Regions from separate parts of the Aliiglaciecola litoralis genome, predicted to be linked through region 1. Evidence: predicted binding sites of a transcription regulator. Region 1 holds the regulator's gene; the other holds the start of a gene.
The links. The regulator FliA, encoded in region 1, starts transcription of late flagellar genes. The targets are predictions, from matches to a motif close to CTAAAGNTNNNNNNNNNNNNGCCGATA.
Positions count from the first base shown of each region.

Region 2: a site for FliA is predicted at 9,800-9,826, ahead of ABD036_RS03955 (DUF5610 domain-containing protein). Genes of this name have one in related genera too.

Region 1 covers NZ_BAAAFD010000007.1:84,016-95,819, forward strand. Annotated here, with positions in the region: gene ABD036_RS12620 (protein phosphatase CheZ) at 1-691, opposite strand, end outside; gene cheY (chemotaxis response regulator CheY) at 727-1,110, opposite strand; gene ABD036_RS12630 (RNA polymerase sigma factor FliA) at 1,150-1,881, opposite strand; gene ABD036_RS12635 (MinD/ParA family protein) at 1,878-2,744, opposite strand; gene flhF (flagellar biosynthesis GTPase FlhF) at 2,741-4,114, opposite strand; gene flhA (flagellar biosynthesis protein FlhA) at 4,168-6,267, opposite strand; gene ABD036_RS12650 (PEP-CTERM sorting domain-containing protein) at 6,506-7,072, opposite strand; gene pssA (CDP-diacylglycerol--serine O-phosphatidyltransferase) at 7,298-8,101, opposite strand; gene xdp1 (exosortase-dependent surface protein XDP1) at 8,603-9,460, shown strand; gene prsT (XrtA/PEP-CTERM system TPR-repeat protein PrsT) at 9,638-11,804, shown strand, end outside.
Region 2 covers NZ_BAAAFD010000002.1:69,723-81,526, reverse strand. Annotated here, with positions in the region: gene cysI (assimilatory sulfite reductase (NADPH) hemoprotein subunit) at 1-985, shown strand, start outside; gene ABD036_RS03990 (phosphoadenylyl-sulfate reductase) at 978-1,739, shown strand; gene yghU (glutathione-dependent disulfide-bond oxidoreductase) at 2,284-3,144, opposite strand; gene ABD036_RS03980 (TIGR03899 family protein) at 3,223-4,128, opposite strand; gene ABD036_RS03975 (bifunctional diguanylate cyclase/phosphodiesterase) at 4,287-6,518, shown strand; gene ABD036_RS03970 (acyl-CoA desaturase) at 6,653-7,780, opposite strand; gene fabR (HTH-type transcriptional repressor FabR) at 7,932-8,543, shown strand; gene trmA (tRNA (uridine(54)-C5)-methyltransferase TrmA) at 8,564-9,661, opposite strand; gene ABD036_RS03955 (DUF5610 domain-containing protein) at 9,857-11,260, shown strand; gene ABD036_RS03950 (GspE/PulE family protein) at 11,380-11,804, opposite strand, start outside.

The DNA of each region.
Region 1 (11,804 bases):
TAATGGGTCCTTCCGCTTTCACTTTATCGGACTCTTTGTCAGATTTGTGAGTACTTTCATCAACTTTCGGTTTTAAAGCCGCTGTTTCAGGTGCTCCAAATACCGTCAGCATGTGTACCAGACTGTCTTCGACTTCTTTTACTAACTCAATGACTCGGCGAATAACCTGGCCAGTCAAGTCTTGGTATCCTTGTGCCATCAACACATCAGTCAACAACACATTGAGTTTAGCAGTATCTGCAGAAGATTCTTCTAACAGCTTGTCTAATTCATTACATAAAGATTTAAATTCGCCGAGTTCCATTTGTCTGGACATCAGCTTTTTCCATTCAGGCAAGACTTTGGCAATACCAACATGCAGTTTTTCGGCGATGGGCATGCTCTTTTCTACCGCGTCCATCGTGGTATTGGCGGCCTGCTCAGTGGTCTCAATCACGTACATGAGACGACTTTGCGCGTCGGGGATATCTTCAATAGCAAGATTGGAAATGCGAGGATCGAGTTGAAACGTATTGAGCGAGTCATGAAGTTGCCGTGTGAGCTTGCCCACTTCAGCAAATAATTCAACAGAATTCGTCAAGGAAGCTTCCTCTAGCAATTCAGAGGCAGCTTGGTTATCTCCGGACTCAAGTAACTCGACTAATTTTTTAGCTTCGTCAAGAGACAACGGAGCTTTAGCAGAACCGGTCATTCAGACACTCCTAATTGGTTGTCATCGGGTGAGTCTTAACCCAGTCTCTCAAAAATTTTGTCTAGTTTTTCTTTCAATGTATTGGCGGTAAACGGTTTCACAACGTAGCCGTTGACACCGGCTTGTGCAGCCGCAACGATTTGTTCTTTCTTAGCCTCAGCCGTCACCATTAACACCGGTAAGTGTTTGAGGTTGTCATCTGCTCGTATCGCACGAAGCAAATCAATTCCCTGCATGCCAGGCATATTCCAGTCGGTAACGACAAAGTCAAAATCGCTCTGTTGTAGCATCGGCAATGCCGTGCTCCCGTCATCGGCTTCTTGTACATTAGTAAAACCAAGATCTTTAAGTAAATTCTTGATGATACGTCTCATTGTTGAAAAATCGTCAACAACGAGAATTTTCATATTTTTATCCAAAACTGCCTCCAATGAGGATTAAACCAAAATTATTATCTATTATTCTTCGTTTAGTCGCCAAGACTGCATTTTATTTTTCAGTTTTAGCATCGCCTGACTGTGGATTTGGCTGACTCTTGATTCACTGACCTCGAGCACTTCACCGATTTCCCGTAAATTTAATTCTTCATCATAATACAATGATAAAACAATTGCTTCTCGCTCTGGTAATGTAGTAATAGCATGCGCCAAGGCTTTTTGAAACGAACCTTGCAATAAATCTTGAAAAGGCGTGTCGCTGCCTTTCGTTTGTTCCGTGGTGATCACATCTTCAGTAATACCCAGATCTTCAATACCGATTATCTTTCCAGCGTTCACTTCATTGAGCATCTGATGGTAGTCTGTCAGAGACACTTCCAATTTTTCTGCTACGTCTACATCTCGTGCATCTCTGCCGGTCTCTTTTTCGACCTGGTTGATCGCCTCGGTAATAGCACGACCATTTTTGTGTACCGAGCGAGGTGTCCAATCGCCTTTGCGAATTTCATCCAGCATGGCACCGCGTATACGAATACCCGCGAATGTCTCAAAGCTGGCCCCCTTGGTACCATCGAAATTTCGTGCCGCTTCTAGCAAACCTATCATGCCAGATTGAATTAAGTCATCAACCAACACACTGGCAGGAAGTCGCGCTAGCAAATGATGCGCTATGCGTTTGACAAGTGAAGCATGCCTCTCTACCAATTGAGCCGTGTCGGCCTGTTGTTGATAAGCTGCAGCTTTTCTATTCACCCTTGACCACCAACCACTTTCTCGGCAATAAGTTGCTCTAGGAAAAACTCAAGGTGTCCACCTGGCTGATTTGGAATAGGCCAAGTCAGTGCTTTGTCGGCTAACCCTCTAATTGCTACTGCAGCAGGTGACGCAGGATATGCATCAACAATGGCTTTTTGTTTGCGTACCGATTTACGAATATTTTCGTCATAAGGAATAGTTGCCACCAGCTCCAAGGCCACATCTAAGAATCGATTGGTCACTTTAGATAGCTTGGCAAATAGTTCTTGCCCTTCTCGCATGTTGCGCACCATATTGGCGACAATTTTGAACTTGAACACACCGTGTTCACGATTCAGTAATTTAATCAACGCGTAAGCATCTGTGAGTGAGGTGGGTTCATCACAGACTACCATCATGATGTCTTGAGATGCGCGAGAAAAACTTAACACCATGTCAGAAATACCCGCAGCAGTATCCACTAACAGCACGTCAATATCAGCGCGCAGCTCACCAAATGCACGAATAAGTCCAGCGTGCTCTGTTTGGCTGAGTTCAGTCATTGATTGGGTACCGGAGGTTGCTGGTGCAATAAGGATCCCATGGGGCCCCATCACCAACACATCATCCAATGTGCATTCACCTGAAAGTACATGAGAGAGATTTTTCTCTACTCGCAAGCCCAGCATCACGTCCACATTCGCTAATCCAAGATCAGCGTCTAAGACCATGACTCGCTTGCCTTTTTTTGCCATTGCAATCGCAGTGTTAAGGGTAATGTTGGTTTTCCCCACCCCACCTTTACCGCCGGTAACTGCGATCACTTTAATTAATCGAGATTGATTCATTCGTCTTAAGCTACTCGCTTGGTCCTCAATCATACTGCCAATGCCGATCTTGTGTTTTCTGGCTTGTTAGTATGGATCATACCGTATTTTTTATAAAGCTTAGCCGCTGCTGAGATTAAATACTTTGCATCTGCAACTTTAATATCTTCAGGGACTCTTTGTCCATCGGTGATATAACTGATGGCTAATTTGTGTTCAACCGCAACACTGATCGCCTCTCCAAGACTGTAACATTCGTCTAACTTTGTCAAAATACATCCTTCCAAAGCAATCGACTTATATGCATTAATTGTATGCTGCATCACTGTGTGCTGCGCATTTGCCTGCATCACGACATATTTCTTAATAGTAGCACATGAATGCTGATTCAATGTATCTAACTGCTTGATTAATCGGGAGTCTCTTTGACCAAAGCCCGCTGTATCAATCAATACTAGTCGTTTGTTTCGCAGTTGGAAAAGTATATCTGATAATTCTTCTGCATTTTGCGCTTTTTTTACAGCGCAGCCAATAATTTTTCCATAAGTGGCTAATTGTTCGTAAGCGGCTATACGATAGGAATCAATTGTTACCAGTGCCACTTGCTCAGCACCATAACGCTGTGCTGCCCGTGCCGCTAGTTTAGCAATCGTGGTGGTTTTACCGGTTCCGGTCGGCCCAACTAACGCAACAACACCTTCGGTGTCTAAAATAGCATTGCCAGAGGTATGAATGCGATTGGCCATTAATTTTAACAGAAACAACCATGCCTGACGTTCATCAGCTGATTCAGGGGTATATGAGACCACATCTGAGGCGATTGATTCACTGATCCCCATAGCTTCTAAGCGAGATGCCAGATAGCCATGCAATGGATGCGAGCGTTGCTGCTCTTGCTTGATGAGACCAGACACTTGGAACTGCAACATACCTCTTAACGCATTAAGCTCGTTTTTAATCTCACTGATGGCCGATGCATCATGCTGTTGTTGCGTATTGCTTGTCGGTGCGATCTTTGGAGCAATATTTACGGGGGCATGGGTAAAGGATTTTTCCGACGGGAAATCCTGCGCTGAATTCGTTGTTTGTTGATTTTGCTGCTCTAATAATGCGCGCAAGCTATCCGGCCCCGAATCACCAATAATTTCACTCAAACTCGGCACTTTCTTAGCATTTTTAGCTGGCGCAGCGCTACGATTGGGCATGGAAGTGGCAGTCTTGTTTGATTCTGCGCGATAAGTTGACGCTGCTTTTGCGGAGCTGACAGGGGCAGTGCTCGAAGCGGGTTGGTCATAAGCGGCGATAATTTCAATCCCATCGCTGACTTTTTTGTTAGACATGATCACCGCATCGCCGCCCAGTTCACTTTTGACCTGGTTCAATGCATCTCGCATGTCTTTTCCGATAAAGCGTCTAATTTTCACAATGCCTCCGATGGAGCGAGCTAATTTGATGTTCTAATTTCATAGGCGTCATTTTATTGACCCACGGCACTTACAATGCGTATCTGTTTGTCACTGGGTATTTCTTGATATGACAGCACGTGTAACCCCATGACTGAATGTTTAAAGAATTTCGATAACACTGGGCGAAGCATACCTGAGGTTAATAACACCGCGGGCTCGCCCTCTAGCTCTCGCTGTTGCGACGCTTCGGTTAACGAATGTTGAAGCTTTTCGGCCAGTCCTGGTTCGATACCTGCGCCATCTTCTCCACCCGCTTGTAATGACTGGTGCAACATCTGTTCCAGATCGGGAGCCAAAGTAATGACAGGTAGCTCTTTTTCATTATTATTTATTTCTTGCACGATCAAACGTTTGAGTGCAATTCGCACGGCTGAGACCAGTACATCGGGATCTTGCGTCTTAGGTCCGTACTCACACAATGTCTGCACTATGCTGCGCATATCTCGGATCGGAACGCCTTCATACAGTAAAGTCTGCAACACTTTCACCACAGTGCTCAGCGGAAGAATATCCGGTACTAAGCCTTCCACTAATTTAGGGCTGGATTTGGCAAGCATGTCGAGCAATTGCTGCACTTCTTCATGCCCTAAAAGCTGGTAGGCATTATTGGTTAGCAGTTGACTTAAATGGGTCGCCACTACAGTAGCCGCATCGACCACGGTATATCCCAATGTTTGCGCATGCTCCCGTTGCTGTGGACGGATCCACACGGCATCTAGTCCAAAGGCTGGGTCGCGGGTCGCTTTACCTTCTAATTTGCCAAACACCTGGCCGGGATTAATCGCTAATTCATCATCATGGCTGATTTCCGCGTCGCCCACCGTTACGCCAAGCATAGCGATGGTATAGCTATTAGGATTGAGATCTAAGTTGTCACGAATATGCACCGCTGGAATTAAGAAGCCCAACTCTTGCGAAAGCTTTTTACGCACGCCTTTAATGCGCGTCAGTAGCTCGCCACCTTGAGTTTTATCTACCAGTGGGATCAAGCGATAGCCCACTTCCAAACCGATGGTGTCGACGTGTTGGACATCATCCCAGCCCAATTCTTTTATCTCTTGTGGTTGTTGACTTTGTTCTGGCAAATTGTCAACGCTTTGCGGTGCCTCGGCGTTTCGGCGCGCGCTCCATACGTTGTAGTAGGCGACGCATGCGACAAAGGCACTGAAACCTAAAAAGGCAAAATGCGGCATGCCGGGCACAATCCCCATCACAAACAAGATACCGGATGTGACGTACAAGGCTTTTTGATTGCCCAATTGTCGACGCATTTCCTGTCCCATTTCTTGGGAGTCATTTTCACGGGTAACAATAATCGCCGTCGCTACTGATAAGAGTAATGATGGAATTTGTGCTACTAGTCCATCCCCTATGGTCAAAATGGTATAGATTTCAATCGCGTCGCTGAAATCAAGATCGTGCTGGATCATACCGATAAACAAGCCACCGACGATATTGATCAACATAATAAACAGCCCGGCAACGGCATCACCTTTCACAAACTTTGAGGCACCGTCCATCGACCCATAAAAATCCGCTTCACTGGTAATTTCGATGCGGCGTTTACGCGCTTCGTCTTGGTCGATGTAACCGGCGTTAAGATCAGCATCAATCGCCATCTGTTTACCCGGCATTGCATCTAGGGTAAAGCGGGCGCTGACTTCAGAGATGCGTCCCGCACCGGCGGTGACTACTTTAAAGTTGATGATAAGCAAGATGGCAAAGACCACGATACCCACCGCATAGTTACCGCCAATTACCACCTCACCAAAAGCTTGGATCACTTTTCCGGCGGCGTCCCCACCTTCGTGTCCTTCGAGCAAAACAATGCGGGTGGAGGCGACATTTAGCGCCAAACGTAAAACAGTGGCAATCAATAACACTAACGGGAAAATACCGAACTCGACTGGTTTTTTGGTGAATACCGATACCAAGATGACCATCAGCGACAGCGCGATATTGAAGCTAAACAGAATATCCAACAGCACCGCGGGCATCGGTAAGATAACCATACCCATAATGGCCAGCAACACCAAAGGTGCACCTACCCCATTAGTGAAGTTCTTAACGTGATTTCTGTCTATCCGGTTAAAGTAACCTGCAAGTTCCATACAACGAATTATTGACGTGAGTGATAATTGAAGTTGAGATTGCAACAAACGCGCCAACTAGGATTGACTTAAATTTGACGCTGAGCGGCATTTACGAGATCCGTAAAGTGACGCTAAAAAGGACTGAAACTAGGTGTAAAAAAATCTGACGCCCAAAAAGCAGCGGCTATACGAGGAAATATCAGACACAAAAAACCCGGGATAAACCCGGGTTTTAGTTATCAACTGGTAAGTAAGCTTATTTAGCAGCCACTTTTCTGCGTACTAGTAAACCTAAGCCAGCAAGCATTAGCACTAGAGCTGAAGGCTCTGGTACGTAAGTTACTTGACCTAAGCGACCATTTCCTTCGCTGAAAATACCGTCAAAGGTGTCTTCGGCTATTACAGATCCACTAGACAAAGGGCCCACATCAATGAACAACTCAAGGGCAGAAGGGTGTACGAACCCTTCGCTGTAAAATTCAAGTCCAGCTGTGAAGTTAAACGGGTCAAAGCCGGCGACGATAGGCATGCCAAAAAACACAGAATCGCTATCTGCCATTGTTAAGTTCAAAAAGCCGAAGTTAATATCAACTACGGTTGAATCAGTGTCGAGGAAACCAAACTCGTCAGCTAGATCTGTGTTGTAAGTAATAGTACCAAGCAATTGGTCGAGACCTGCGGAAACACCGAAAAAGCCAAAATCTTCATTGATGTCTGCATAAATTTCTTGTTGGATGATAGCGCCAGCGTTAGCTGACATTGACATGCCTAGTGTAGAGGCCATTAAACCTGTTGCGAGTAGAACATTTTTCAAATACTTCATAAGTTAGCCTTATTATTGTTATCAACGATTTCGTTATTATTATTATTATAATTTAGCGATAGTACCCCTGGGGAGTTCAACCTCTGGCCTTTCTAAAGCAATTAACGAACCAATGTTTTTTTATTTAGAAAAAACAATAAGTTATGATTTATTCAATTATTTCGCAAATGCAAAGCGTTAAAAATATTGACAGTTTGAAGCTCACTATTAACGCAACGCAGTGGATTATTTTCTATCTTCAGCATCAGATTCGCTGTTATCTTCTTGATTAGCAAAATCCGAATCACCCTCTTCATGATCACCGACCACATCTTCTAAGCGCATTTTATCGACACTGCGAAAGGTGTTTATCGGCCCAGCCAGTGCGTAAAGAGCAAACACTAAGAACAATACTAAAGCGGGTTCGGTTGCCACAATGACAAAGCCCATCATGATTATCAGCATGGCTACAAAAGGCACTTTGCCGTGCCAATCTACTTCTTTAAAGGAGTTATATTTAAAGTTACTGACCATCAACAAGCCAGATAAGCCAGTAATTACAGCGACAATCACGCCGTAGTCATTACCATCGAGATCGTATTCAACACCTACCCAGACAAGGCCTGCAACCAGAGCCGCAGCAGCCGGACTGGCTAAGCCTTGGAAAAAACGCTTATCGGCAATGCCAACTTGGGTATTGAAGCGTGCCAAACGCAATGCCGCTCCTGCTACGTATATAAAGGCAGCTAACCAACCTATTTTACCGAGTCCGGTTAAACCCCAATTGTACGCCACCAGCGCGGGGGCCACGCCAAACGACACCATATCAGCCATGGAGTCGTATTCTGCCCCAAACTCACTTTGAGTATTGGTCATTCTGGCAACTCGGCCATCTAAGCCATCAAAGATCATCGCAATAAAAATCGCCACAGCGGCAGCTTCAAAGCGACCGTTCATCGATGCTACAACCGCGTAGAAACCGGAAAACAATCCCGCCGTTGTTAATAAATTAGGTAGTAAATAGATACCTTTACGTTTTGATTCTGTCATATTTCCTCCTGACTACTTAGGCACAAGATACCATAGGAAAACTTAAGTCGGTATAAGCAACAAGTGTCAAAGCTATAAATTATTACAGCTGTATTTAGGCGTGTTAGTGAAAGTAAGTAGAAACGAAATTTCAAGAACACAGATCAATGACGCCATTTTTGCGATTAGCAAGGCGAGTTTTCGTACCTAATAGCTAGTCTATTGCTAGAAAACTCAACGCAGATAAGCGTAAAAAGGGCGTTATTGAGGGGCACTTATTATTCTTCAGTTCAGGAGATTTAAACGGACATTATTCTACCGCTAAAAAATGTCTCTTTTAGTGTGCTATCTGCCCCATTAAGTGTCTAATTTTTTTACACCTTACACTTTCTACTTGGGAATTAAAAATATATCTATTTGTTTTTATTGGCTATTTTTCTATTGGCTTAATATTTGCTTATCTCTAGTATATTCCAAGTACGGTACGCCGTACGGCTCGAAAGTTAAAATAGGATAATCGTTATGATCAAGAAAGCACTAACAGGGATTTTTGCACTAGCTGTTGCAGGATACGCGAACTCAAGTACTACGGTTTATGAGACTCACCATTTCAATTTTTCTAGTTCTCATGCGAGTCGAAATGTACAAACTGACGTCGACAATCCATATGGTTTTGTATCGTTCACCAGTAGCACTGGAATAAAAGTCACTGCAACGGCTTTATCTTCCACAGGATACACTGGTACATGCGATTCAGGCCTTGAGTGTTTGCCTGGTAATGACAGCACCGATGACGATCCGTACATTCAAAATGCTTATATCAAACAGTATAACGGCAATGGACTTGGTGCCGTCAACTTTGATGAAGCAGACGACGTACCCAACCATGCTGTAGACAATAAAGGAAATGCCAGTAACGAGCTTGACTATGACATGGTTTTGTTCGAATTCGATACTGCTGTTGAATTAGTTGGTGTGAAAAATGGCTGGCTTGGCAGTCGCGATGATAATAATACCGCTAATGACAACGATACTGACATTAGCATCCTCGGTCTTAATGGTCCTTTCACAGGTTCAGGCAATTTAAAGTGGAGTGATTTAATGTCACATGGATGGGGTTATCACCAAGACAAGTTCGATATAGGTTTGAATACGCGTGCCACTATAGCGCCAGGCTTCGAATCTAAATATTGGTTAGTCGGCGCCTACAACTCAGTATTTTCAGGTGGCATCAACGCTGATAATGACTGGGACGCTGTCAAAATTAGTAAATTGATCACTCGTACGAGCAGTCCACAAGGGCAGATTCCAGAACCAGCCACCTTCGCGTTAATGCTAGCCGGTGTAGCTGCTATCTTTAGACGCAAGCTATCCGCTTAAGTTATTTTGCTAAACAAAAAAGACGGTTCGCCGTCTTTTTTTGTGCCTGATTTTTTATAATATCAGCGCAACTAGGTCGAGTACCATTTTACCAGTGGTGTAAAATTTTTTGACTTTGTTATATTGTAGCGCAGATACCGAAACCATCATCAGTGTGAGATTCCAGATTTGAAACTATTGAAAAACCTATTCCTTGTTAGTTGTTTGTCGCTAACCTTGACAGTGTCTGCACAAAATAGCAGTGAGTTTTATGAAAAAGCCTTAGCTTCTTACGCTGAACAAGACTTTGAAGCCACCTACATTTATCTTAAAAACAGCTTACAAAAAAACGAAGATAACTTGCCTGCCAAAATATTAATGGGCAAGGTGCTGATGATAAGTGGTTATTTAGAAGAAGCGGAGACTGAACTCGAAGAAGCACTTAACCTTGGTGCTGATCCAAGCTTAGTCGCCGATACCTTGGGGAAGGTGTGGTTATTTACCAATCAGAACGAAAAAATCATCGATACTGAGTTTAAAAACTTAAATTCGCAAAGTGTTACTGACTGGCAAATCATAGTCGCCACTGCCCATTTGAATTTGCGCAATATAGAAGGCGCGCGAGAAGAGTACCTCGGGGCACTGAAGAATCAGCCGACAAATATTCGTGCCTTGAATGCGTTGGCATTATTAGAAATGGGGCAGGAAAACTTTTCTATCGCCAAAAATTACTTGGATAAGTCCAACTTGCTAGAGCCTGAAAACCCCCATACTTTGCGTTTAATGGGCGATCTTTATTTAAGACAAAAAGACATCTCCCAAGCCATTGCTTTGTACAAGCGTAGCTATGAATTAGACTCGGATGATCCGTTAATTAAGCGCTCTTTAGTCACAGCCTATTTGCAAAATCAAGATACCGAAGCAGCCCGAATCTTACTTGATAAAATTCTAGAGCAAACACCGGGCGACCCCACAGGAATGCTGCTCAAAGCATGGTTATTAGCTAAAAATCAAATGAGTGATGACGCTGCCCGAGAGTTAGAGAACCTCAGTGCCCAACTCGCCGGATTAACCGGTGAGACGCTAAGTGAAGATCCAACACTGATATACGTCAGTGGTTTATCTGCATTTGCATTACAGAATTACGCACAAGCCAAGGCCTTTTTCATCCAGTATTTGACCTTGGTGCCTAATCATATCGAAGCCATTGCACTATTAGCGCAAACTCATGTGAAACTGAATGAGCCAAAACCTGCGCTAGAAGCGATGCAGCGCCACGAGCGTAAATTGATGGAAAAGATTGAAAATGCCATGTTGTTAGCAGAGTTATATCTTGCCAATGGTAAAGCATTCAAAGCGGTAGAAATTACTAACAAACTCAAAGAACAATATCCCGAAAACCCCAATGTTGAATTGTTAGAAATTAAAACATTGATGTCACGAGGAAAGTTAGAACTAGCATTAAACCAGTTAAACGAGTCTAAAAGTGCCAGCACAAATGTGCGTTTTATTATCGCCAGAGCTCAAATATTTATGGCAATGGGCAAAATGGATGAGGCCGATAAGATCGCAGACCAACTGTTAGAGCTAGCGCCAGAAAACATCGATTTTCTAAACTTAAAAGCCGGTATTTTAATTCGTCAACGAAATCTGGCCGACGCTGAGGGCTATCTAGACCGAGCACTTGCTATTAACCCACAACATTTCTCTGCGCGCTTTAACAAAGCCAACCTGCTGAGTTCTCGTGGCGAACATGATAAAGCCATCGAAATCGTTGAGCAGCTAAATACGATTCAGCCCGATACGGTGGATGTGTTGACCTTACTGGCGCGCAATCAATACAACGCTGGCGAGATAGATTCAGCGGTAAAGAATCTTGAACGAGTGCTAGAAAAAGACATTGATAATCTCACGGCGCTGGAGTTGCTGGCAACGATTTATGCCCAAAAAGGTGAGCCAGAAAGAGCCATTCGTCAGCTCAATATCGCGATCAAAACCGAGCCTGAGCAAGCTCGTTATCAAATGCAGCGAGTTGAACTTTATCTAGCGCTGAAACAATTTGATCGGGTTAAGCGTGAATTACGCAAAATACAAGACTTGGTTAAAAAAGACGCAGTTGGATTGGTCGAATTAAGCAAAATTCAATTCAAGGCCAATGATATTGAGGGAGCCAAAAATAGTATAGCTGCGGCTTACGAAATCTACCCCGACAGTCAATTTTTAGCGATTGAGTATGTGCGCACACATATTGCTACCAACGATTTAACTAAAGCACGAGATATGCTGGATAAATGGTTAACCTTAAACCCTGACAATCCCCAGTTACTGGTGTTATCAGGGGATATCTATTTAACAGGCAATGACA
Region 2 (11,804 bases), on a different contig from region 1:
CAAGCTCATTGGCTTTAACGTACTAGTGGGCGGTGGACTTGCGATGACCCACGGTGATCAAAGTACTTACCCCAGAAAAGCCGATGATTTTGGTTTTATTAGCGTCGATCACACCTTGGATGTGGCCGCTGCTGTCGTCAGTGTCCAGCGGGATTGGGGCAATCGGGTTAACCGTAAAAATGCCAAAACCAAATATACCTTAGAGCGGGTTGGCGTAGAGAACTTTAAAGCGGAAGTAGAAAAGCGTGCCGGTATCACCTTTGGTCCTAGTGAAGCTTATGAGTTTACCAGCCGTGGAGACCGCTTTGGATGGGTTGAAGGTATTGATGGTAAGTATCATTTGACCTTATTCATTGAAAATGGCCGGATTTTGGATTATCCCGGAAAGACGCTGAAAACCGGTTGTGCCGAGATTGCCAAAATACATAAAGGGGACTTTAGGTTAACTGCCAATCAGAATTTAGTCATTGCTGGCGTTGCCGCCGAAGACAAACAAGCAATTGAAGCCCTTGCCCGCGAGCATGGTTTAATCACTGATGGTGTAAGCAATCAGCGCTTAGACTCTATGGCCTGTGTGTCATTACCCACCTGTCCATTAGCGATGGCGGAAGCGGAGCGTTATTTGCCCGGTGCAGTGACCGATATCGAGGCATTACTGGAGAAACACGGTATTCCCGAAAAAAGCATTATCTTCCGTGTCACTGGTTGTCCTAACGGCTGTGGGCGGGCAATGCTTGCTGAAGTGGGATTGGTAGGAAAAGGTCCGGGTAAATATAACCTGCATTTAGGTGGCGATCGCGAAGGGACACGCATCCCGAAAATGTATAAAGAAAACATCAGTGAGCAGGAAATCCTCACTCATCTTGATGAACTCATAGGACTGTGGGCAACTAAGGGTAACGACAATGAAGGGTTTGGAGATTTTCTGATCCGAGAACAGGTTGTTGCTCCTGTGATTAATTCAGCTAAGGATTTTTATGCCTAACCTCGCATTGCAATCATCACCACAAAATTCACAAGACACTTGGGTGAATAAACTCGAGAAAACTGAATTTGACGCCCTAAACGTTAAGCTTGAAGCGATGTCGCCAAAGCAACGGGTAAACTGGGCGCTTGCTAACCTGCCTGGCGAACACATAGTGTCCTCCAGTTTCGGTGCGCAATCTGCTGTGATGTTGCATTTGTTGAGCGAGCAGTATGCAAATATTCCGGTCGTGCTTACCGATACGGGCTACCTTTTTCCCGAAACCTATCAATTTATTGATCAACTGACTGAGCGTCTTGGTTTAAACCTCAAAGTGTACCGAGCACCCATTTCAGCGGCCTGGCAAGAGGCTCGTCACGGTAGAATGTGGGAGCAGGGTGTCGAGGGAATTGAAAAGTACAATAAGCTAAATAAAGTCTTGCCTATGCAGGTCGCGTTAGAAGAGCTAAATGCGGGGACTTGGTTTGCAGGATTAAGACGCTCACAGTCAGATTCGCGCGAGAATTTAAAAGTATTGCAGCGCGTATCAGGACAAATCAAGGTTTACCCTATTATTGACCAGTCGAATAAAGCCTTACATGAATACTTGAAAAAGCATGAACTGCCTTATCATCCACTTTGGGAAAAAGGCTATGTGTCTATCGGCGATTGGCATACGACTCGCGCCATTGAAGCTGGCATGAGTGAGCAAGACACGCGCTTCTTCGGAATGAAACGCGAATGTGGCCTGCACGAATTTGGTGATGGGATTTAAGAGCTAAAAAGTCTGGCATCCCCAAAACCAAAATATTCTGGCATCCCCAAAACCAAAATATTCTGTCATCCCCGAAACCAAAATATTCTGTCATCCCCAAGTGCTCTTGTTGGGGATCTCTCAAACAGTTTAACTCAGCCAAATACAAACAGGTGTCCAGAAGTTCCCGTACTGCGTGCGCGCATTTAAGAGCTAAAAAGTCTGTCATCCCCAAGTGCTCTTGTTGGGGATCTCTCAAACAGTTTAACTCAGCCAAATACAAACAGGAGTCCAGAAGTTCCCGCACTGCGTGCGCGCATTTAAGTGCTAAAAAGTCTGTCATCCCCAAGTGCTCTTGTTGGGGATCTCTCAAACAGTTTAACTCAGCCAAGTACAAACAGGAGTCCAGAAGTTCCCGCACTGCGTGCGCGCATTTAAGAGCTCTGCCGGGATGAAATTTTGTTTCGTATTTCGTGCGGTGTTAAGGAGAAACGTGTAGAGCAAGCTCGCGACACTCAAGAAGGAGATGTCGCTGCGCTCCGTCGTTTTTGTTTCGTATCGCGAGCTATTTCTTATCTTCTGTGTTTAGTTCGAAATCGCTGGCATCGTGACGTTCGTGTAGTTGCGTTTCTGGTTCACCCCAAGTTCGATTTACCATTCGGCCGCGCTTCACGGGTTCTCGTTGAGCTATTTCATCGGTCCAACGGATAACGTTCGTGTAGGTGTGTGCTTCAAGAAACTCAGCGGCTTCATACACCTTATTCTTCACCAACGCGCCATACCATGGCCAGACAGCCATATCGGCGATGGTATATTGGTCACCGCTGAGGAACTGATTGTCAGCCAAGCGGCGATCTAAGACATCTAATTGGCGCTTTACTTCCATGGTGTAACGATTTATTGGGTATTCATACTTCTCTGGCGCATAGGCATAAAAATGGCCAAAGCCACCACCTAGCATTGGCGCGCTGCCCATTTGCCAGAATAACCAAGACAGACACTCCGCTTTCTTGGCTGGTTCTGTGGGTAGGAACTCACCAAACTTCTCCGCTAAATATAACAAGATGGAACCCGACTCAAACACTCTTATCGGCTCTTTTACACTGCGATCCACAAGCGCCGGAATTTTCGAATTAGGGTTGATTTCAACGAAACCACTGGTGAACTGATCGCCTTCCATGATATCGATCAAAAACGCATCGTATTCAGCCCCCGCGTGTCCTTTCGCTAATAATTCTTCTAACATGACGGTGACTTTAACGCCATTGGGCGTTGCCAAAGAATAAAGCTGCAATGGGTGCTTTCCTACCGGCAGCTCTTTTTCCGATGTCGCGCCCGCTACAGGGCGATTAATGTTGGCAAACTTACCGCCACTTTCTGCGTCCCAGGTCCATACTTTTGGTGGCGTAAAGGTATCAGTCGTCATAGCGTGTCCTTGTGTTAGTCGGGAGATAACATGTAAACCCCCGAATGTTGGATAAAGAATGTTTAAACTAACGTTGTGCTAATAGAGATCAAAATCAACAGCCAAGACTTGGAATAACTCTTCCAGATAACGACTTTTTGCTTTGCCGTGTATTAACCGAGCTAACTCTACGCCTGTGGATGTAAGTTTGTAATACGTCAGGCTTAACCCCCTTTTTTTAGGGGATAAATAGTAGGTTTCTGGTCCGCAGCGATACTGACTGCGGCTATCAATGTTAAGTTCACCGGTTTCAATTTCGCTACTATATATAAGTCCTAGATCCATGAGTGATAATAGATCAGGGTAGGCCAACCCATGAGCTGCAATATTTACTTGATGATGTTTTGCTAATCTGAGCATAGATAGCAGACTAGGTTTTTGATGATAACCGACGATAATCTTTAAGCCATGCTCGCCTTTTTTCCGACTCGATAGGCTCACCGCTATCTTAAATAGTTTCGCGTCTTTGTGGGTCAAACTTTTTAAAATATGCAGCGTTTTCATGGAAAAACTGCCCGGGTGACTAATTTCAACTGCGTATATCTTGCCCCACAATTCTTGCATCGCGGGGGCATTAATATCTTCGGCCAATTCGATGAAACTGAAAAACCAATCGGGGTCGATCTCTTCGGAAGTACTTTGTTCAAAACTATAATTGCTTGCTAATTCCAAAATCCGCTCAAGGTTTTTTAACTTCCGTTGTGCTTTGACAAACTGGTGTCGTGTCACACGTTTACCGATATCCTGCTCAATAGCAGAATAATTGCTTGGTACAATGCCCGCGCGCGCAAACCATTGCAGCATTTTGTCTTTGACTGGAGCGGGTTGTTTGCCATCTGAGCGAGCCGCTTTTGTCGTGTCTTTTGGGGCCGAACTCGCTACTTTGACCTCAGCTGCATCCGTTTTTATTAAAGCGCTAGGCGGCACATTGGTTTCGATTTTCATAACCTTACTGTATGACTTTCCTGTAATTGATATTTGATTGGGCTGACCAAGTCGATTTTTGCTACAATTATTATTCCTCTTTTTAACATATTACGATATGTTTACCATGTGGATAATTCTTTCTCACCTTTTTTGGTGTTTACATAGCGGAAAACTAAATGTCTTCAACGGGTTATGATAATGACGAACTGATATTTCTTGATGAAGAAGAATCAGATGAATCCGAGACGGTGTATGGTCGTTGGAATATTTTGGTAGTTGATGACGATGAAGAGATTCATTCGGTCACGCGACTTGCCTTGTCTGATCTTATGCTCAATGACAAAAAACTTCATTTTCATCATGCCTATTCCGGCGAACAAGCACTTAAAATCATGGAACAAATGGGCGATCGTTTGGCCATAGTGTTACTTGATGTGGTGATGGAAACGGATGACGCGGGACTCGTTGTTGCACGTAAAATGCGAGAAGAGCTTGGCTTAATGGAGCCGCGTATCATTCTTCGCACCGGCCAACCTGGTTATGCCCCAGAAGAGAGTGTCATTAAAGAATATGACATCAATGATTATAAAACCAAGACAGAGTTAACGCGCAGCAAATTAGTGACGACCATTATCGCGTCACTGCGTTCATATCAGCAAATCCTTACCATCAATCAAAGTCGTGATGGTCTAGAAAAAATCATAATGTCTGCGGCCAATTTGCTTGAAGAACATTCCGTCAAAGGATTCTGTGAAGGTATTGTCACTCAGATCAGTTCGCTTATCGGCCTGGACGCTGGTGGAGTGGTGTGTGCCAGAGCCGGAGCTGTTTTAGATCGCGAAGACAACAGTGTATACGTGTTGGGTGCTGCTGGGGAGTTCGCCAAGTATATTAATGAAAACCTAGACAATTTGCATGACAAGAGAATTGTTGAAGCAGTTAATAAATGTTTGAAATCTAAAAAACACGTTTTTGAAAGCGATTTTTCAGTACTTTTTTTGAATAGTTCCGGCTACGAAGCCGCCGTTTTTTTGAAAATTAAAGATGAAATTAGCCCGATTCATCAAAAACTGCTAGAAGTGTTCTTGTCCAGCATTTCAGTTGGCTATGAAAACGTAAACCTGTTTCATCAGCTACGCAACGCAGCCTTTCGTGATTGGTTAACAAAACTGCCAAATCGAAACGAATTTATTAATATGCTCGACGACATTCGAATGGCTACAGATGAAGGGGCCAATGTGGTCGCCTTAATTGATATTAAACACTTTTCTGATGTTAATGACGGTCTTGGTCAAGACGCCGGTAATCATCTACTTCAGGCTGTCGCAGAAAGAGTTCAAGACAGCTTTGGTGATACCGTCAAAATGGGCCGCATTGGTGCAGATGTGTTTGGCCTTATTGGTTGTGAATCCGTTGTCAATCCGCAACGGATTAATGAATTGTTTTCTTTTCCCTTCAAGGCGGGCGATCACACCTTACCAATAAATATTACGATGGGATTGTGCAAGCTGGTAGATGAAGAAACTAGCGGCATCGATTTATTAAAACAGACTAATATTGCGCTAAATAGAGCCAAAAAAGATTTAAACACCAACTTTGGGTTTTACGAACTTGAGATGGAAGAAAAGACCACTTGGCGATTGGGTCTGATTAGACAGCTCAGAACGGACTTTTCAGCTCGAAAGCTTGAGCTTTGGTATCAACCTCAGGTCGATCTTGTGACGGAGCGAGTGGTCGGAATGGAAGCCTTGTTACGCTGGCCCACTAGTGAAGGATTTATTTCACCCTCCGTGTTTGTCCCTCTTGCCGAATACTCAGGGTTGATTATCGATATTGGTGCTTGGGTTATTGAGGAGTCTTGCCGTAGGTTAAATAAACTGACTCAGGCAGGCTATGATAACGTCCGGATGGCAGTGAATATTTCGATGCCCCAATTTCGTGATCCCGATTTCGTTAATATGGTCATTCGCATTGTGACAGAATACCAGATTGAACCGGCTCGACTTGAGCTGGAAATTACCGAGAGTGTGGTTATGGATGAGCCGCAAATTGTTATCGAGTCTTTGCGAGAGCTTAAAGCATTTGGTATCAAAATCGCCATAGATGACTTTGGTACGGGGTTCTCTTCGATGAGTTATTTGCAGCAGTTACCGCTGGACCGTTTGAAAGTTGATCGTTCATTCATTAATGAGATTAAACCCAATCAATCTGCTTTCATCGCAGAGACTATTGTGACTTTGGGCAATCGTTTAGGTTTGCAAACCATAGCGGAAGGAATAGAGAAGCGTGAGCAAGCAAGCTACATGCTCAAACTCGGCTGTGATGAAGCACAAGGATTTCTCTACGCCAAACCCATGCCATACGATAATCTCATTGAATTCTTGGATGAGCAGAAATCGAAAGGTTAAAGTGTAAGTAACCTGAACTCGTTAATGGATTGACGTTAAACCTTAAAAAGTTGTTGTACACAAAAAAGCCTGACATTTTGTCAGGCTTTTAATTATCTACGCGGTTGTCTAATGAACTTTATCCCGAGTGGAGTTTAGTTCATTGCGAAACGCAACTGGTTCAGCTCTAACCATTTACGTTTTTGCAATATCATTCGTTGTTTCATTTCACGATATTTATACGCCAATTCGAGATTTTCGTACGACTTTTTAAGACTCGCTTGCTTATTTTCCAACAAACTTTTCTTAATCTCATAGTAGTCACTCATTCTGGTCATCAGAACATCGTATTCTCGTTGCAGTTTGTTCATTAACTCTTCTGCGCCGTGCATCGTTGAAATCCGTTGTTGTGTGCGCTGCATCATCATCGCCATACGCGCTTTCTCAATTCGCTCTTCAGGAACACGACGTAAATTTTTCGCTAACCCAACAAAAGCCAAGGAACCAATTAACCACTTAGTTGGATCAAATTGCCACCATTCAATGCCATTACGGTAGTCATACTCAAAAATATGGTGATAATTATGATATCCCTCACCAAATGTGAAGAAAGCAATGAAGCCATTGTCTCTGGCGGTATTTTTGTCAGTATAAGGCTGCTTACCCCAAATGTGGGCCAATGAGTTGATGAAAAAAGTCACATGGTGAACGGCGACCAATCTGAACACACCGGCCAATAACAACATACCCAAAACATCGCCATTTAACAGGCCAAGCAACGCCGGGATCCCGAAGTTCGTAGCCAGCACCAAAGGTAAATAATATTTGTGTTGCCACATGACAATGGCATCTTTTTGCAAGTCTTTGCAGTTGCTGTAATTGCTATAACGCTGCGATTGATAATCTCTTAGCATCCAACCAATATGAGAAAAGAAAAATCCTTGTTTGGCTGAGTAGGGGTCTTTGCCATTTTGGTCCACAAAGCGGTGGTGTACGCGATGATCAGAGCACCAGTGTAAAATGCTGTTTTGCAGTGCCATCGCACCACCAATAGCGAGAACGAATCGCACAACAGGATGAGCATCATAGGATTTGTGTGACCACAATCTGTGGTAGCCTGCAGTTATCGACATGCCTGAAAAATAAATCAAGAAAATACAGGCGCCAATTTCTATCCCATCAAATCCATTGAAATAGGCTTCTAGAGGTACGCCCACTAAGGCGATGAGGCCGGTAATTGAGAATACAAGGATGTTAGTTAATATAATGGGAGCTTTTTTCATCTAATAATTTTAACGCTTTTTGAGCTTACAACTGTACGCTAATTTAGCTTGACCTAGCGAGGATATCAAGTAAATTCGTTGAAAAATAACTCTGACTGCGATGTAATCGACGTTGCTTTAACAATTTACTTTAAACTTTATTAGGAACCTTGTGACCTTAAATCGACAGCAACAAAAACTCAAAACTCGCCGAGCTATTATTGATGCAGCTTTTGGATTACTCGACGAGCAACACAGTTTTTCCAGCATGAGTTTACGTGAAGTGGCTCGTGCCGCCGGGATTGCACCGACTTCTTTTTATCGCCATTTTAAAGATCTGGATGAATTAGGACTGACGCTGGTCGATGAAGCTGGATTGACTCTGCGTCAACTGATGCGCCAAGCCCGCGTCAGGATTGCTTCTGGCGGTGGCGTTATTAGCACGTCGATTGATACCTTTATGGAATTTGTCACTGCGAATAGCAACGTATTCAGACTACTTTTACGTGAGCACACAGGCACGTCAAATGCGTTTAGAGCGGCAGTTGTTAGGGAAATCCAGCACTTCACGCAAGAGTTAACAGATTACACAGTTGCAACCACTAAGCTGCCCAAAGAACTGGCAAATTTGCAAGCGGAAGCCATGGTGAAGTTGGTATTTAGTACTGGCGCAGAAGCCTTAGACTTGGACAATGCCCAAACTGCCAATTTGGCCCAACGCTTAAAAGTACAGTTGCGCTTTATTTCAAACGGAGCACGCGAGTACAGTAAGCATAAAGAATGATCGGGTAGCAATGCACAAGATCATCGTTTTACCAAATATACGCCAGCCTCTACATGGTGGGTGTAAGGGAATTGATCAAACAGAGCAAACCGTTGGACGTCGTGGGTTTTGCTCAGTACTGCTAGGTTTTCCTGCAAAGTTGTTGGATTACACGAAATATACACTATGTTTTGGTAATTACTTACCATCTCAACGGTAGTCTCATCTAAACCTGCTCTTGGTGGATCAACTAACACGGTTTGGCAATTATAGCTTTGCAGATCGACACCACTGAGCCGATTGAACTGACGTTTTCCTAGCTGCGCCTCGACAAACTCTTCACTCGACATACGGATAATAGTGACATTGTCTAACCCGTTATCCGCAATATTCTGTTGCGCGGCTTGCACTGAGGTCTTAGAAATTTCGGTCGCCAAAACGCGCTCAAAATTCTGCGCCATGGGTATGCTAAAATTGCCTAAACCACAATAAAGCTCCAGCAGATCACCTTGGCTTTGCTGAGTTACATCCAATGCCCATTCAATCATTTTGATGTTTACGCCAGCATTGGGCTGGGTGAAACTGTTTTCAATTTGTTGAAATTGATAGTTGCGATCAGCGATCGGTAATACTTCTGTGACGTAGTCTTTATCTTTAACCCATTTTTGCTTGCGAGCACGGCCGACAATATCGATTTTGTAGCTTAGGCGTAACGTCTTTAAAATCCCCTCAATTTCTCGTTCCCAGTGTTCATCCAAGGGTTTGTGATACAGCATAGAAACTACAATTTCATCACTGAGGGTACTCAAATAGTCAATCTGAAAAAGCTTTCTGCGTGCGAGTTCGTTGTGCCTGATTAAATCAAGTAAATCGGTCATCACCTGATTGATTAACAGACTTGCCGGTGGGAAATGTTCGACCTTGTATTTTTGCTTAGTCTGATTGTCGAACATGATGTGAAACAAGTCATCACCTTGATGCCAGACTCGAAATTCAGCTCTCATTCTATAGTGCAACGGCTCAGAACCAAACACCTCAAGAGAGGGCATAGTGAAGCTGTTAAACTGCTGTTCCAGGTGCGCCTCTTTGTGCTTTAATTGAGCGGCGTATTGGCTTGGGTCGATTTCGGTAGGTCGCATGATAAGTCGGCGTCTTTGTTGCTAGAAAACAGCACGAATTGTAAAGACTTCATCTTAGCTTGCAACGGGTATTTGCGGCTTTAATTTGACTCTGCTGCCAAGGTTTGCTGATTTTTTGAACATGTTTACAAATAAAAACTCATTAAACTGTAATTATCGCCGATACTATTTAACGAGGATAGTGAGGTATTTGATATGAACTTTAGTGAAATTAAAGCGTTTTTAGGGAATAAACCCCTAATTAACCCAAATGAGAATGCTCAAAGCCAATTGCGAGAAGCTGGCCTGAAACAGGCTGCTGAAGGGATCCGCGCAAACTCTGAGAGTTCAGTGAGTAAACTAAGTTCGCAAACCACTGTGGGCTTGAGAATTTACAACAATTCGTTAAATCAATCTTTGCGACTCGACGACAAACAAGCAAATTTACCTGCACCCAAAGAAGCGCAAAAGGGGTTATTCGACTTTGAAGAAATCGCTAAGAATGTGCTGCGATTTGTCAGTGGCGTAATTTCAGGTGCAGCCAAAAGTGGTGCTGATGAGGCTACATTGACGGATCTTTTTGACCAAGCTCGCTCTGGGGTGGCTAAAGGGATTAAAATGGCAGAGAAAGAACTTGAAGGCTTCATGAGCGAAGAAATTTCAGGTGGTATTTCGGCCAGCGCGGAATTAATTGAGCGCGGAATTCAACGTTTGCAAGATGAAATCTTCGGCAATCCTGTACAACAAGATACAGCGTACCCATCAAGTGCTGCTGTTACTAAGACGTCAGAAAGTGTGTCTTATGCTAAGCAAGAAAGTGGAGAGCTAAACATTCGCACCCGTGACGGTGACCAAGTCTATATTCAGTTTACCGGTGTACAAGCATTTGAATTTAACCGTCAAATCGTGAGTGAGCAAGCATCAGGCCCTGCTAAATCAAAAGACATGGAAAGCAACGATGTCATGCCTCGTGAACCACTGCAAACGGATGAGGTGCCGTTGAACGAGTCAACCGATTCTACCGACGTTACAGCAGCCGATCCGCAAGTTGCGGCACAATCTAACGCTGAATCGGCAGGCCGCACCACTAGTGTCAGCCAGCAAAGCATGTCATTCAGTCAGAGCAATCTGAGCTTTACCGTCAATGGCGAATTAGATGAAGCCGAATTAGCTTCCATTGGTCAATTAGTCAGTGACGCGAATGATTTAGCCAAGGACTTTTTTGATGGCGATATTGAAACTGCCTTTAATCAAGCCTTAGAGCTTGGCTTTGATAAACAAGAGCTTGCAGGTTACGCCTTGCAATTAACGCGACAAGAGCAGGTTGAGGTGGTGAAAGCGTATGAGTCGGTGTCGCAATACGACGGTAATGAGTCGGCCACGAACGCGTCGTCCAAACCTGTTGAGCGTGTTAGTGACTACTTGGCTAAAATGCTCAATGTACTGGACCAATCTCAGCAAAAGCTGGAAGACAGCGAACAGTATGAAAAGCTGATTAACTCACTGGTAAATCGTGTGCAGGACGTTGATACCAATGAACTGGTTTCTGCGATAAATGATTTCCACGTATTTAATAAGCAGTTGTTAAACAGTTTGCCAAACCAAAAACAAGACGCTTAGTCGCCTTTTATGTCCCCTCAAAACCTGACTTTTCAAGGCCATTATCCGTTGGATAATGGCCTTTTTTATTAGCCTAAATATTGGTGTCGGATTAAGGTAAATGTATTAGTAGTTAGTGTTTAATCGGTACCACTGATAATCTGGATTTGCGCCAGATCGGTATCTCCCTTGATGGCTTTAAGAATGCCATCTTGAGTCAGGGTTCGCATTCCGTCTTTCATAGACTGCTGCTTCATCTCAGTCACCGATGACTCTTTATACACGAGTGACCGTAAATCGGGAGTCATTGCCAGTAATTCATGCACACCAGTTCGACCTTTATAGCCGGTGTCACCGCATTCTTCGCATCCGGCTCCCCTATGTAGAATCAGGGGTTCTTGGATATTCAATTCCGCAAGATATTCTTCACCATACTGACGACGGATAAACGACATATCGACGTCGGAGGCCTCGTACTCTTCTTTACAGTTGCTACATAAAGTGCGTATTAAACGTTGTGCCATGATCCCCACACAAGCATCAGAGAAGTTGACCGGATCGAGTC